One region of the Alteromonas sp. S005 genome, then DNA from elsewhere that is predicted to be linked to it. Evidence: predicted binding sites of a transcription regulator. Region 1 holds the regulator's gene; each other region holds the start of a gene.

Region 1 (3,770 bases):
CTGACAAGTGTTTATCCCAGTCCCCTCTACTTTGTTTTTTACACGCTTCTTCACTATCAAAATAAATACCAACGGGAATAGACTTTATAGATTCAAGCGCAATATTCACCTGATTTATAAAGTCCATATCCCAACCATTAATCAACGCTTGCTGCTTCTGCTGCTCCGTATTAAACACGGCAATAACTTTAGGTGTTTTCCAAGACCCAAGATGAGTAAGCCAGACGAATCCGTTATCGTCACATTTTACGTTGTCACACACGTCAGTTAGCACTGCGATTAGTTTTCTTTCTGTCATATTCTTTGTCTTCAAAGCTATCCTGAGAGGCCTTTATCCTAGTTTATCAGAAATATAAAACCTAAAAATAAAGAGACGGTTTTTAGAATTCATATTTTTAAGAACTGTGTTTACGGGTATGGATTAATAGACTATCAGTCACACTAACACGCTATCAACACGCTGCCTTGCAATACACCAACAGAATGAAAACAGGGTTAAAAATAAATTGTATGAATGGCAATTATAGGCTTATTTTACTGGTCTAATTAGTATGCCTAACCTACATTGATAATTGAGAATTCTGATCAGATATGTACACAGTGATTAGCTGTGTTAGAGTTGCGATCGGCACCTTGATAGTGAGCATTAATATTATGAATAATGCTCTAATACTAAGACTTGTGGCGCTTTTGTGTTTAAATTTTGGCCTACATGTTAGGCCTAATATCAACAGCGATATGTGAGGAGAATCACGCAGAGTTAACGCTAGGTCTGCAATTTCCAACATACCACACCAGTGCTAACAACTATTTATAATCACTTTTGTCATTAGTTGGTTGTAACGCGCTTACGTTTATCTACCCATAACTATAACAATAATAAAATAGCTACAGAGCGTGAACGAAAACACTGATGAACCCTACATCTAAGGATACCTTTTTACATGTCAGATTTTAGACAACGCGCACTCGATTATCACGCCAAACCCACACCTGGAAAGATCCGCGTAGAGCTATCTAAACCTGCCGATAGCGTCGACGATCTTGCTCTTGCTTATAGCCCAGGCGTAGCCGAACCGGTGAGAGAAATCGCCGAAGATGCAGATAATGCCTATAAGTATACGGGTAAAGGCAACCTTATTGCTGTTATTAGTAACGGAACGGCAATTTTAGGATTGGGTAACCTAGGCCCACTGGCATCGAAACCTGTTATGGAAGGTAAAGCCCTTCTGTTTAAACGTTTTGCTGGCCTGGATGCCATTGACATTGAAGTGAAGCATCGTACGACCGAAGAGTTCATTAATACGGTAGCGAATATCGCCGATACATTTGGCGGCATTAACTTAGAAGACATTAAAGCGCCTGAATGCTTTGAGATTGAACAAGAGCTAATTAAACGCTGTAAAATTCCAGTATTTCATGATGATCAGCACGGTACCGCTATTGTAACCGCAGCAGGTATGCTTAACGCGCTGGAGATTCAGGGCAAAAATATAGAGAGCGCTAAAATCGTTTGCATGGGTGCTGGCGCAGCAGCGGTTGCCTGTATGGAGCTATTGATTAAGTGTGGAGCCCAACGCGAGCGTATCTACATGTTAGATAGAAAAGGTGTTATCCACACTCGTCGCGAAGACTTGACTGAGCATAAGAAGCTTTTTGCTAACAATACCGATAAGCGCACTCTTGAAGACGTTATGGAAGGCGCAGATATCTTTGTCGGTGTATCAGGCCCTGATGTTTTACCGCCAGAAGCGCTTTCTTTGATGGCTGAAAACCCAATTGTATTTGCATGCTCTAACCCTGACCCAGAGATAAAGCCTGAGCTCGCTCACGAAGTACGTAAAGACCTAATTATGGCAACTGGACGTTCAGACTATCCTAATCAGGTAAACAACGTACTGTGCTTTCCGTTCATTTTCCGCGGCGCCCTTGATGTTCGCGCGACGGCCATTAATGATGAGATGAAAGTGGCGGCGGTTGAAGCCCTTCGCTCTATCACAAAAGAACCCGTTCCAGAAGAAGTATTAGCTGCGAGCAAAAGCGATAGCCTGACATTTGGTAAGGAGTACATTATTCCTAAACCTATGGACCCGCGTTTATGTGAACGTATCGCTACTGCGGTATCTAAGGCGGCTATTGAGTCGGGCGTTGCACGAGTGCCTGAAAGCCCAGAAGAATAAAAGTAAATAAAAAACGGCGCTGTGTTGAAGATTATCACTTACATCCGCTAACATACAACACAGGGCCGTTTCTCTTTAATACTAGATATCAGTCGTCTTCAGACACATCATTTTCGAAGCTTGGATCAATACCCATTTCTTCCATAATGCGCCTAGCTTCAGCCGGCACGCGATTAGGGTTGTCTTTACGCAGGTCATCGTCGTTAGGCAAAGGTTGCCCGGTAAACGCGTGTAAAAATGCTTCACACAACAGTTCCGAATTAGTGGCGTGGCGCAAATTGTTGATTTGGCGGCGGGTACGCTCATCAGTAAGCGCTTTAAGCACATTAATAGGTATAGAGACAGTGACTTTCTTTACCTGTTCGCTCTTTTTCCCATGCTCTGCGTAGGGGTGAATATATTTACCGTTCCATTCTGCCATTGTACTAACTCGGTCTACTCTTTTTATATTATGAAGAGAAATTCTAAACAAGTTCACGAAAAGGTCAATTGAGCAGTGTAAACCTCTTGACGTCTAGACATATATTCTTTAATTTAGACGTCTAAACGTCTATAAGATTACATTTTTGAGAGTATAAACCATGGTTTCTTACGCACAAGGTATCGATGCATTAAACCAGTCCCTGTCGGAACTGCGTGATATTGATGTATCTTTTGAATTCTTTCCGCCTAAAACGGAAGCCATGGAACAAACCCTGTGGAAGTCGGTTGAACGTCTAGCGCCGTTAAAGCCAAGCTATATGTCGGTGACTTACGGTGCCAACAGCGGTGAGCGTGACAGAACCCACGACGTTGTAAAACGCATTCAACAGCAGACTGGTGTTGCTGCCGTTCCTCACTTGACCTGTGTTGATGCAAGCCGTGACGAACTGAAGCAAATTGCTAAAGACTACTGGGACTCAGGCATTCGCCGTATTGTTGCACTTCGTGGCGATTTACCCCCAGGGGTCGACAAAACAGAAATGTATGCCTCTGACCTTGTTGCCTTACTAAAAGACGTTGCCGATTTTGATATTTCAGTTGCTGCCTACCCGGAAAAACACCCTGAAGCGCCAAATGCGCAATTCGACTTGCTAAACCTTAAACGCAAGGCCGAAGCTGGCGCTACCGAAGCGATAACCCAGTTCTTCTTCGACACAAGTGTTTACCTGCGATTTAGAGACCGCGCTGCCGCAGCTGGTGTCGACTTAGATATCGTTCCGGGTATATTGCCGGTAACCAACTACCAAACACTTGTGAAATTCGCGGGCTTCACAAATGTTCATGTACCGGGATGGTTGCACAAAATGTTCGACGGCCTTGATGCCGACGACCAAGCCACCCGCAATCTAATCGGCGCTAACATTGCTATGGACCAAGTGAAAGTTTTAGCAAAAGAAGGGGTTAAGCACTTCCATTTCTATACCTTAAATCGCAGTGAATTAAGCTATGCTATCTGCCACATGTTGGGTGTACGCTCAGGCGATTGATTTTGTATAGCGGTAACAAGACTACACGAGTAGATGACTAAAGGCGCACTTCATGCGCCTTTGTTGTATAAAGAATACATTAACCTTTTGCCAGTAACGCCAACGCCAGTTACCATTTGCT
Region 2 (3,770 bases), on a different contig from region 1:
AAGCTTTGTAGCACAAGTTAACATTGATAAATCTGCAAACGTGTTGGTGGTTGAAGACCACTATATAAACCAAGTGGTTATTCAGACCCTGTTTGAAAAATTAGGCGTGTCATTTTCTGTGGTAAGCACAGGTGAAGAGGGGGTTGAATACGCCAGGTCTAACCCCGTCGATTTAGTACTAATGGATCTTAACTTACCCGGCATTCAAGGCGACGAAGCGACGGCACAGATAAAGGCTCAAAAGCCAGGTTTACCGGTTGTTGCATTGACGGCTGACGTGATAACTGAGTCAAAGTACTTGCGAGAGCGGGGTCTTGATGATGTGCTAACTAAACCCATCGATAGTAGCGAATTGGTTCGTGTGCTCAATCTTCATCTGGGGCGAAAAGGCAGCTAGTCTGCAGTTACACAAAGCAGGGCTACCAAATATGCGAGTAGATGTTTCAAAAGAAAGGATGCAAGCCAGATCACTGCTGCGTAGAAAGCTTCGTGAAGCGCGCCGTGGTTTATCTATGGAACAACAGGATTACGCTTCACAGCGCATCTCGAAGCAACTTAACACCCTGCCCTTTATCAAAAATAGCAAGACCGTGGCGGGATACTTGGTTAACGATGGCGAGGTAAACTTAAAAAATTATATTGAATCAATATGGCAACTCTCGCACAAAGCGTTCGCACTGCCTGTACTACACCCTATATGCAAAGGGCACTTGCTTTTTTTATCTTATTCCCCTAATTCTCGGTTAATTAATAACAAATACAATATAGAAGAGCCTGTATTGTCCTGTAAGGCCGTTATTCCTGTTACACAATGCGATGTTATTCTTATGCCACTAGTGGGCTTTGATACAAACGGAAACCGCCTGGGTATGGGTGGGGGCTATTACGACCGCACCTTAAGCTTTACACAACGCAAATTCAATTCTCAGCCAGCCTTAAACCAGCATACTCCAAAATTAGTGGGTATCGCTCACGATGTGCAAGAAGTTGATGCCCTTCCAATTGCACCGTGGGATGTACCGCTTGATGCTATCGTGACCCCTTCTCGCACTCTTATATTCACTAAACCGTAATTTCACTATATCAAATTGAACATATGAACTTATGGGTTCATGGGCACTTATAAGTTACACTTGCAAGCATAATAAGTTGGAGAGTAACCATGGATCAGAACGAAAAAAAGCAAGCCGTAGCCAAAGCAGCCATCGACTATGTTGAAGCAGACAGTATTGTCGGTGTGGGAACGGGCTCTACTGTTAATTTTTTCATAGAAGAACTGGGCAAAATTAAGCACAAAATTGAAGGCGCGGTTTCAAGCTCAGAAGCATCTACCGAGCGTTTGAAAACCTTAGGCATTGAAGTCTTCGAGTTAAATGAAGTTAGCAACCTTTCAGTTTATATTGACGGTGCCGATGAAGTTACTGAACACAAGCATATGATCAAGGGCGGCGGTGCAGCCCTGACCCGCGAGAAGATTGTTGCAGGTGCTGCTACCACGTTTGTTTGTATTGTAGATGAAAGTAAGCGTGTTCCTGTATTAGGCAGTTTTCCACTTCCCGTAGAAGTGATTCCTATGGCTCGCTCTTTTGTCGCTCGCGAACTGGTAAAACTAGGTGGCGACCCCGAGTATAGACAAGGTGTAGTAACAGATAATGGTAACGTTATTTTAGATGTACACAACCTTGAAATACTTAATCCTCGTGAGCTAGAGCAAAAAATCAATAATATTCCAGGAGTGGTGACTAACGGCATTTTCGCCCTGCGTGGCGCAGATATCGTGTTAAGTGCGACCGATAGTGGTGTTGAAACCTTTAAGTGATAGCCTTTTAAAAAACACTAAGTACAGCCAATGGCACAACAAAACGACTCGTTTACCTGTGCCTTGGTATTGCATCGCCAGAAGTGTTACTGCTCAATGACTTAGTTGATGAGCATAAACGGATTAGGCACTTTAGCCGCGGATAACACAGTATTTTGATGAAAAGCTACGCAAAATACTGCTTTCAACTTAACGTGTTTTCTGTTAATTTCCGTTTAGACGTCTAGATGTCTTAAGTAGTAAATCTTTTTGCGACTAGATGTATATGTCGCTTTAGGTTGTAAACCTTTTTTATTAAAGCAATTAGCGTAATTTAAAACGCTAGATAGCAGGCGCTAGACCAGGCTCTATCGCAAAGAAAGTAGTGCATATTTAGATTATTTACTACTGAGAAAACCACGATAGTCTATGGTTCGCATTGCCAGCAACCCCAATTAAATCAGCGAGAGATAGCGAGTTCATGAGCAAAGTTTCATTAGAGAAGGATAAAATCCGAATTTTGTTGTTGGAAGGTGTTCACCAAAGTGCTTTGGAAACACTACAAAGCAATGGGTATAGCAATATTGAATTTCTCAAAACCTCTCTTCCTGAAGATGAGTTAATAGAGAAAATCAAAGACGCCCACTTTGTTGGCATTCGTTCACGCACTCAAATTACTGAAAAAGTAGTTGATGCAGCACAAAAACTTGTTGCCATCGGCTGTTTCTGCATTGGTACCAACCAGGTTAACCTTGAAGCCACACAGCGCCGTGGTATTCCAGTTTTCAACGCGCCTTTTTCTAACACACGCTCAGTTGCAGAACTCGTTCTTGGACAAATTATTCTTTTGCTTCGCCAAGTACCAAGCAAAAATGCTAAGGCACACCGCGGTGAGTGGGAGAAAACTGCAGTAGGCTCTTATGAAGCTCGCGGAAAGACCTTAGGTATTATTGGTTATGGCCACATAGGTACACAGCTTAGTATTCTTGCTGAACATCTGGGCATGCGCGTTCAATTTTTCGATATCGAAGACAAGTTAGTGTTAGGTAATTCTGCTCAGGTGAAGTCGCTTGAAAAGCTACTTAATACCTCTGATGTAGTATCGCTACACGTTCCCGAAACGCCTCAAACCCAAGATATGATTGGCGAAAAAGAACTGTCTCAAATGAAAGAAGGCAGCATTCTTATTAACGCATCCCGCGGAACCGTAGTCGATATTGACGCACTGGCTAAGGCGCTGGAAAGTGGCCACCTTAACGGCGCTGCCATCGATGTGTTCCCCGTAGAGCCAAAGTCTAACACTGAGGAGTTTGAGTCTCCGCTTCGCGCATTTGATAACGTTATTCTTACGCCACACGTAGGCGGAAGCACACAAGAAGCGCAAGAAAACATTGGTATTGAAGTAGCGGGTAAGCTCGCAAAATACAGCGACAACGGCTCTACTTTGTCTGCGGTTAACTTCCCTGAAGTATCACTTCCTGAGCACACTGGTCGTTCACGTCTGCTTCACGTACACAAAAACCAGCCAGGTATACTTACGCAAATTAACCAAGCATTCGCTGAAAAAGGCATCAACATTGAAGCGCAGTACTTACAAACAAACGCTGAAATAGGGTATGTGGTAGTGGATGTTAAAGAAGATCGCGGCTATGAAGCGCTAGCGGAACTTCAGCAAATAGATGGCACCATTAAAACCCGAATTCTTCATTAAACATAGCGTTTAACAAAAAAGCTCGCTTGATATTTAGTTAAAAAAAACGCTGCAAAAATGCAGCGTTTTTTGTATCTGTATTCCCGATTTACTGAGTGATTCTTTCCTTCCTGTGCCTGCTCTATCGACATTTTCAAATCGGTGGCATCGACACAGAAAAGACTTATCAACGTAAAACATTAAAGAGCCCAAACTCAACGTGAATAAGCCTGGGCAACTCAGTAAAGCTTAGAAGAAGTTGTACACTAGGCTTACAGCCGT
Region 3 (3,770 bases), on a different contig from region 1:
AACTATAATCTAGCGCAAACCCGTAAAGCGCAACAAGAAGGTGAACCTGCCAGCTACAATGGCAAGTTTATCAGCGCGCGGCGTCATGTGCTTGATACCTTCAAAACGTCTCAAAAAGAGAAAATGAAGCAGCGAATCGCTCCCTTCATATCTGTTGAAGCATGTCCGGTTTGCCGTGGAAAAAAGCTTAAGCAAAATGCGCTGGCAGTGAAAGTTGATGGCTTAGATATTATTGATTTTTCAAGGCTGCCATTACAGCAAGTTCACGAAAAGCTTCAGGCGTTAAGAAATTCAGTCAACGACGATACTTCAGAGCGTGGTCAGGTAATACGCAATATTACGGGCGACATTATTGAAAGAGTGAGGCCCATAATAGCGCTTGGGCTTCATTACCTTTCGTTAGATAGAAGTACGACAAGTATCTCAGTAGGCGAGCTACAGCGATTGCGTCTGGCGACTCAGCTTAAATCAAACTTATTTGGTGTTGTCTTTGTGATGGATGAACCCTCATCAGGTCTTCACCCTCGCGATGTAGAAGGGCTCATTCACGCGCTTCACAATATTACCGAAACGGGAAATTCGCTGCTTGTTGTCGAGCACAACCCTTATGTTATCAAAGGCGCTAACTGGGTTGTAGACGTAGGGCCGAGGGCGGGAGTGAACGGCGGTGAGCTTGTTTATAGTGGGCCGGTTAACAAACTAGCAAGCATAAAAAACTCCCCAACGGCAGACTATGTTTTTAACAATAAAGCCCTAAGCCAGCGTATAAAACGTAAATCATCAGGGGTGTTGCGTTTAAAAGACGTGTCCAGAAATAATGTCAGCCATGTTGATATTGATATTCCACTTGGTGTGATGACCTGTGTCACTGGCGTTTCTGGCTCTGGGAAGTCGAGTTTAATTAGCCAAGCATTAGTTGAGTTAGTCAAAGATGGTTTGAACTCTGCTGAGAAAGAAGGGATGCGAGCGAATGAAACGATAGAAACGAGAGAAACGAAAGAACTGCTTACTGACGCCAATTCACTTCTTGCTCAAGACGCTTTTTCTCATGAAACTGAGCCGCAGCAAGGCTATGTTGAAAGCGGGCTTGATGAGTTAAGTCGTATAGTTGTGGTAGATCAGTCTCCCATCGGCAGGACACCTCGTTCAACATTGGCAACCTATACCGGCATATTTGACCAAATCAGAAGTTTATTTGCTTCAACCGAAGATGCGAAAGCCCGTGGGTACGATGCGGGTCATTTTTCGTTCAACGTCGCAAAAGGACGATGCCCACATTGTGAAGGCTTAGGTGTGGTATCGATAGAACTACTGTTTATGCCGAGTGTTTATTCGCCCTGTACCGTTTGTAACGGTCAGCGATTCAAGGATAAAGTACTGGAAGTTGATTACAACGAACATTCTATCGCTGATATATTATCGCTTACGGTTGAAGAAGCACTATCTGTATTTAACAGCAATCAAGTCATTACGCGGGGACTTCAAACGTTAATGAATGTAGGGCTTGGCTACCTAACCCTTGGGCAAAGTGCCACTGAGTTATCAGGCGGCGAGGCGCAGCGCATTAAATTAGCATCAGAACTTAAACGTGCTCAAAATGCTAATACCCTATACGTCCTTGATGAACCTACAACAGGTTTGCACCTTTCAGACACTTCGCTACTTGTGCAGCATTTAACCAGCTTAGTTGAAGCAGGGAATACGGTAGTGATGGTTGAACATAATATGCAGGTGGCTGGGGCTTGCGATCACGTTATAGATATGGGGCCGGGCGCTGGTGATGAGGGAGGAGAAATAGTTGCTGAAGGTAGCCCAGAGGGCGTTGCTAAGGTTCAACAAAGTGCAACAGCCCCATTTTTGAAGGCGAGTTTGGCCTGAAGAAGGGTATTTACTGAATGAGTTCTATTTGAACGATCTTAGAAATAAGTAGTTGTTTAAAGCTACCTAAGTACAGCTATCTAAGTACTAGCAAGCCAGCTAAGAAACTGCTTAATTTCCTGTGTGTACCTTAAAAAGAAATATTAATTAAAGAGTGTTTCATATTTTGCAATACAGTGTGGTGAAAACTGCGGTTGACTTATAGACGTCTATACGGCAAATTGCTTGTATGAAAAAGATTCTACTTACTCGCACCACCATTATGTTAATTACCACCTTAAAAAGGGCGGTCGCTGACTAGTGCAAGTAAGCAAAAGACAACGAAAGCCCGCCTAACACAGAGCGGGCTTTTTTTTACACACGTTTTAGCATGCGTAACCTTAAGGAGCAGCATATGAAAGTCTTAAAGTTTGGGGGTTCTTCTCTAGCCGATGCACCGCGATACATGCGCGTTATGGAAATTAGCACGGCGACCCACCAAACCGACGGTGCTGCGGTTGTACTTTCTGCCCCAAAGGGGGTAACGAACGCGCTTTCACTACTTTGTGAACAAGCAGCCGCGGGTGAAGATTTCCAGCCATTATTCGATAAGTTGAACGATACGGTTACGGGCATTGCCAACGACCTGAACGATGAGCTCGACGGGTTTGAGCACGCAAGCGTGGTGGAATTTATCAGTAGTCACTTATCGGTATTAAAGCAGCACCTTGAAGGTATTAAGCTGCTTGGTGTTGCACCTGATAATGTTGCTGCCGGTATTCTAAGTATTGGTGAATACATCTCGGTGACGCTATTTAGCGCTATGCTATCTGCCAAAGGTATTGCAAATCGCGTTATCGACCCTGTTAAATATGTGCTTGCCGAGGGCGATTACCTAGACAGTATTGCTGACGTATCGTTAAGCAAAGCGCGTTTTTCAGATGTGCCTAGCGATGGTAGTGAATTTCTTGTCATGCCGGGGTTTGTTGCTGTAAACGAAGCAGGCGAAAAAGTAACCCTAGGACGCAATGGCTCTGACTATTCAGCGGCTATCTTGGCGGCCTGTATTGACGCAAGCTGCTGTGAAATCTGGACAGACGTAGATGGCGTTTATAACGCTGACCCCAACCAAGTGGAAGGTGCGGTACTGCTAGATAAGCTTACCTATCAAGAAGCGATGGAACTGTCTTATTTCGGTGCAAAGGTGCTTCATCCGAAAACAATCGGCCCTATTGCCCAACACCACATCCCTTGTTTGATCAGAAATACGTTAAACCCTGCAGCCCCTGGTACGCTGATCAGTAATGAAAAAAGTGAAGTGTGGACGTCGGTTAAAGGTATTTCACAGCTTGATAATGTCACTATGTTCAACGTGGCAGGCCCTGGTCTTAAAGGCATGGTTGGCATGGCGAGTCGTGTGTTTGAGGTGATGTCTAACGCCAATATTTCAATTAGCCTTATTACCCAGTCCTCTTCGGAATACTCGATCAGTTTTTGTATTCAAAGCAAAGACGCAGGCCGCGCATTAACGCTACTTGAAGATGCATTTGCGCTAGAGCTACAAAACCAGCTGCTGGACCCTATTGAAGTGCGCCATGACTTGGCCATTGTTACTTTGGTTGGTGACGGTATGCGTCAAACTAAAGGATTGGCAGCGCGATTCTTTAACTCGTTGGCGCAAGCACGAGTGAACAACGTAGCTATTGCTCAGGGCTCTTCAGAGCGCTCCATTTCGACGGTAATTGAAAGTAAGCGTGCAAAGAAAGCAGTAAAGGTCATTCACCAGAATTTTTTCTCTGATCGCCATACCATAGACGTATTCCTAGTGGGGTGTGGCAATGTAGGAACCGAACTACTAGGCCAAATTCAGAAGCAGCAGCCGGCACTTTTAAAACGCAATATTCAGCTGCGCG
Region 4 (3,770 bases), on a different contig from region 1:
TTGCTACCTTCCCAGATGGTAAGGTTAGAACCAGCAAGGTCGGCAGAGCCGCCTAATAGCTCAGGAAGTAGCGGACCAAACGCGTTTAATGCATTTTGCGACGCTTTACGTGAAGCAATGTTTTGTGGGTTAGCTTGAAGTTCAGCGATGATAGCGTCTGCTTTGTCGCTGAAATCTGCTGGCAGTTCGCCATTTACACGGCGTTTGAATTCTGCTGCAAGCTCTGGGTAGGCGGCTTCGTATGCTGCGAAAGCGTTATTCCACGCGCTTTCCGCTTTTGAGCCTTTCTCTTTGCCATTCCAACCAGCGTAAATATCGTCAGGAATTTCGAACGCGCCATGGCTCCAACCAAGCTTCTCGCGAGTAGCGACAATTTCGTCCTCACCTAGTGGTGCACCGTGACAAGACTCGGTACCTTCTTTATTAGGCGAACCGAAACCAATGGTGGTTTTACAACAAATAAGCGTAGGCTGCGCAGTATTCGCCTGTGCCTTTTCAATGGCGGCCTTCACTTGCTCTGCATCGTGACCGTCAACGCCATCGATCACTTCCCAACCGTAGCTCTTGAAGCGTGCTGGTGTATCGTCAGTGAACCAGCCTTCAACTTCGCCATCGATTGAAATGCCGTTGTCATCCCAAAAAGCGATAAGCTTACCAAGGCCTAGTGTACCGGCTAGTGAACATGTCTCGTGTGAGATACCTTCCATTAAGCAGCCGTCGCCTAAGAATGCGTAGGTGTGGTGGTCAACAATAGTGTGACCATCTTTGTTAAATTGTGCAGCTAGTACTTTTTCGGCAAGCGCCATGCCCACAGCATTACTGATACCTTGGCCTAGTGGGCCAGTGGTCGTTTCAACACCTGGCGCATAACCGTACTCTGGGTGACCTGGCGTTTTTGAATGCAATTGGCGGAAGTTCTTTAACTCTTCAATTGGCAGTTCGTAACCTGAAAGGTGAAGAAGAGAGTACAACAGCATCGAGCCGTGACCATTTGAAAGTACAAAGCGATCGCGGTTAGCCCATGATGGGTTTGCAGGGTTGTGTGATAAGAAATCACCCCATAGTACCTGTGCAATATCAGCCATCCCCATTGGGGCACCTGGGTGACCAGATTTAGCTTGTTGAACGGCATCCATGCTTAATGCACGGATTGCATTGGCGAGTTCACGACGAGAGGGCATGTTGTCTCCTGATTTATTTTGTATCTTTTGGTACCATGGTAGTAATTGATGTGAGCACTGGAGAACATCAATTGTCTGCTCTTGCTCTACTTCTAGGCACCTCTTAATGTGGGGCTATTCTTACCCATGCCACCTTTCAGTTCAATGGATTTTCATTGCCATTATCGAAAGTAAATCCAAAAACTTCAAAGAAGCTTATAAAGCCCACGGCATTGCCGATAACGTTTTATATGCCTTTGTCTTTGTTCTACATCGAAATAACCCCAAATATGATCGGGTCATGTCAACTATTCGTAACAAAGAGACTTTTAGACGTCTAGAAGTAAAGACTGGTATTTATAACTTGTTTTAGTACAATATACGACTATTTTGATAATTTAACGCTTACGGAGCATTTATGGCCACGCATTTATTCACATCCGAGTCAGTGTCTGAAGGACATCCGGACAAAATTGCTGATCAGATCTCAGACGCGGTTCTTGACGCTATTTTAGAACAAGATCCTCGCGCTCGGGTGGCCTGCGAAACGTATGTAAAAACCGGTATGGTTTTAGTAGGTGGTGAAGTTACCACTTCTGCATGGGTAGATATTGAAGAACTTACTCGCAATACAGTAAAAGAAATTGGCTATACGCACTCAGATATGGGCTTTGATGCCGATTCATGTGCCGTATTAAATGCTATTGGCAAACAGTCTCCTGATATTAATCAAGGTGTTGACCGAGCAAGCTTAGAAGAACAAGGCGCGGGCGACCAAGGCCTTATGTTTGGTTACGCTAGCGACGAAACTGATGTACTCATGCCGGCGCCTATCACGTACTCTCACCGTCTTGTTCAAAAACAAGCTGAAGTACGTAAGTCTGGTAAGTTAGACTGGTTGCGTCCAGATGCGAAGAGTCAAATTACATTTAAGTACGAAAACGACAAGCCTGTAGGCATTGACGCCGTTGTACTTTCAACTCAGCACTGTGACTCAGTAAGCACTGAAACAGTGCGTGAAGCGGTAATGGAAGAAATCATCAAACCTGTGCTTCCAAGTGAGTGGATCGATGGCAACACTCGCTTTCACATCAACCCAACAGGTCGATTCGTTATCGGTGGTCCAATGGGCGACTGTGGCTTAACAGGTCGTAAGATTATCGTAGATACGTACGGCGGTATGGCTAGACACGGCGGCGGCGCGTTCTCAGGTAAAGATCCATCTAAAGTAGACCGCAGTGCAGCATACGCGGGTCGTTACGTGGCTAAGAATATTGTTGCCGCGGGTCTTGCTAAGCGCTGTGAAATCCAAGTTTCTTACGCTATTGGTGTTGCAGAGCCAACGTCTATCAGCATTGATACCTTTGGTACTGGTGTAGTAGATGAAAAAACACTGGTAGCTCTAGTGCGCGAACACTTTGATTTACGTCCTTACGGCCTTATCCAAATGCTAAACCTTGAGCGCCCAATTTATCGCCCAACAGCTGCATACGGTCACTTTGGTCGCGACGAATTCCCATGGGAAGCAACGGATAAAGCTGAGGCGTTAAAAGCATCGGTCTAATTCTACAAGCATATAGCGCTTTTTTGATAACGCCGCTAGGTTGTAAGGTTTCGTATCGAAGCTTTACAACCTAGCGGCGTTTTTTATTGAAACCTGTAAAGTTACTTAAGTTAGCCAGTTAAATTAAAAACGGTAAAGAGTATTTCCATCCTTTGTATTTGGGGCTATTCTTAAATAACGAACACACTATTGCTTGTAATCATTTTTTGTTTACTGGCTACAATAACAACAACTTGGGCTTTTCCATGAATGTGGTTACCGGTACTCTCCTTGCCTCTACGCTGACTGTTTCGATAACAGCCCTACCCGTGTTCGCGGAAGTTAATAGTACCAACTACAGCCCAATACAGTTTAAAAGCAAAAAAATAGCTCGGTGGCAGCTAAACAGTATGTACCGCGTTCAATCTACGACTGAAACCTACCTTTACGACAACAGTTATACCTATCCAGCGGGCTCACAAGGTATGTTTAGCGCCAGTCGGCGTTTTAACACTTGGGTACCTCAGAAGGTTTATGCAACCTACAAAACAAACAATACCGCTTTTCAACATTACGCCGAGTGGCTTTATTTACCTCACGATGTAGGTACGTTTACGCGATTAGGTTGGCTACTTGGCCAAAGCGAAGGGTTAAATATGGCCGTAGAACTTGAGCATAGACAAATCGGGGAAGAAGAGAATATGGCGCTTTCTCTAGGCGTTAATTATCTGTTTTAGTCTAATTTTCGTTTTAATTATTCAGTAGTTGTGAAGAATCAGTACTTTATTCTAATTGTGACAATACCTCAGTATCACTTTGTTGTCAGCGCCATTGTTTGAGCGTAGGTTTGTTGAATTATCATTGCATCAGAACTTGCTCGATGACGTTTTACGTCCAGTTTAGCAGTCAGGCTATTCTTAACGTCGTGCCACTTCTCCATTTGAGGTTCACTTAATATATACTCCAAGGCACGGCAGGTGAATGACATTTCAACTTGCGCAGTAGAGTAAAGCTTAATTAACCAAGGATTATCAACCACCCACCCGTCACTGTACACAATGGTGTTC

The links. Region 1 encodes MetJ, which represses methionine synthesis genes. Its sites were predicted from a motif close to TAGACGTCTAGACGTCTA; they were not measured.
Region 2: a site for MetJ is predicted at 2,028-2,045, ahead of serA (phosphoglycerate dehydrogenase). Genes of this name have one in related genera too.
Region 3: a site for MetJ is predicted at 2,081-2,098, ahead of thrA (bifunctional aspartate kinase/homoserine dehydrogenase I). Genes of this name have one in related genera too.
Region 4: a site for MetJ is predicted at 1,491-1,508, ahead of metK (methionine adenosyltransferase). Genes of this name have one in related genera too.

What each region holds. Positions count from the first base shown of each region.
Region 1 covers NZ_JAZETN010000011.1:12,164-15,933, reverse strand. The annotation lists gene V7R55_RS13155 (hypothetical protein) at 1-298, opposite strand, end outside; gene V7R55_RS13150 (malic enzyme-like NAD(P)-binding protein) at 945-2,180, shown strand; gene metJ (met regulon transcriptional regulator MetJ) at 2,269-2,601, opposite strand; gene metF (methylenetetrahydrofolate reductase) at 2,762-3,649, shown strand.
Region 2 covers NZ_JAZETN010000001.1:420,539-424,308, reverse strand. The annotation lists gene V7R55_RS01780 (ATP-binding protein) at 1-397, shown strand, start outside; gene V7R55_RS01775 (5-formyltetrahydrofolate cyclo-ligase) at 429-1,073, shown strand; gene rpiA (ribose-5-phosphate isomerase RpiA) at 1,163-1,819, shown strand; gene serA (phosphoglycerate dehydrogenase) at 2,280-3,509, shown strand; gene V7R55_RS01760 (DUF481 domain-containing protein) at 3,738-3,770, opposite strand, start outside.
Region 3 covers NZ_JAZETN010000001.1:284,975-288,744, forward strand. The annotation lists gene V7R55_RS01190 (excinuclease ABC subunit UvrA) at 1-1,878, shown strand, start outside; gene thrA (bifunctional aspartate kinase/homoserine dehydrogenase I) at 2,273-3,770, shown strand, end outside.
Region 4 covers NZ_JAZETN010000002.1:22,384-26,153, reverse strand. The annotation lists gene tkt (transketolase) at 1-1,181, opposite strand, end outside; gene metK (methionine adenosyltransferase) at 1,579-2,724, shown strand; gene V7R55_RS02790 (hypothetical protein) at 2,970-3,440, shown strand; gene V7R55_RS02785 (3'-5' exonuclease) at 3,515-3,770, opposite strand, start outside.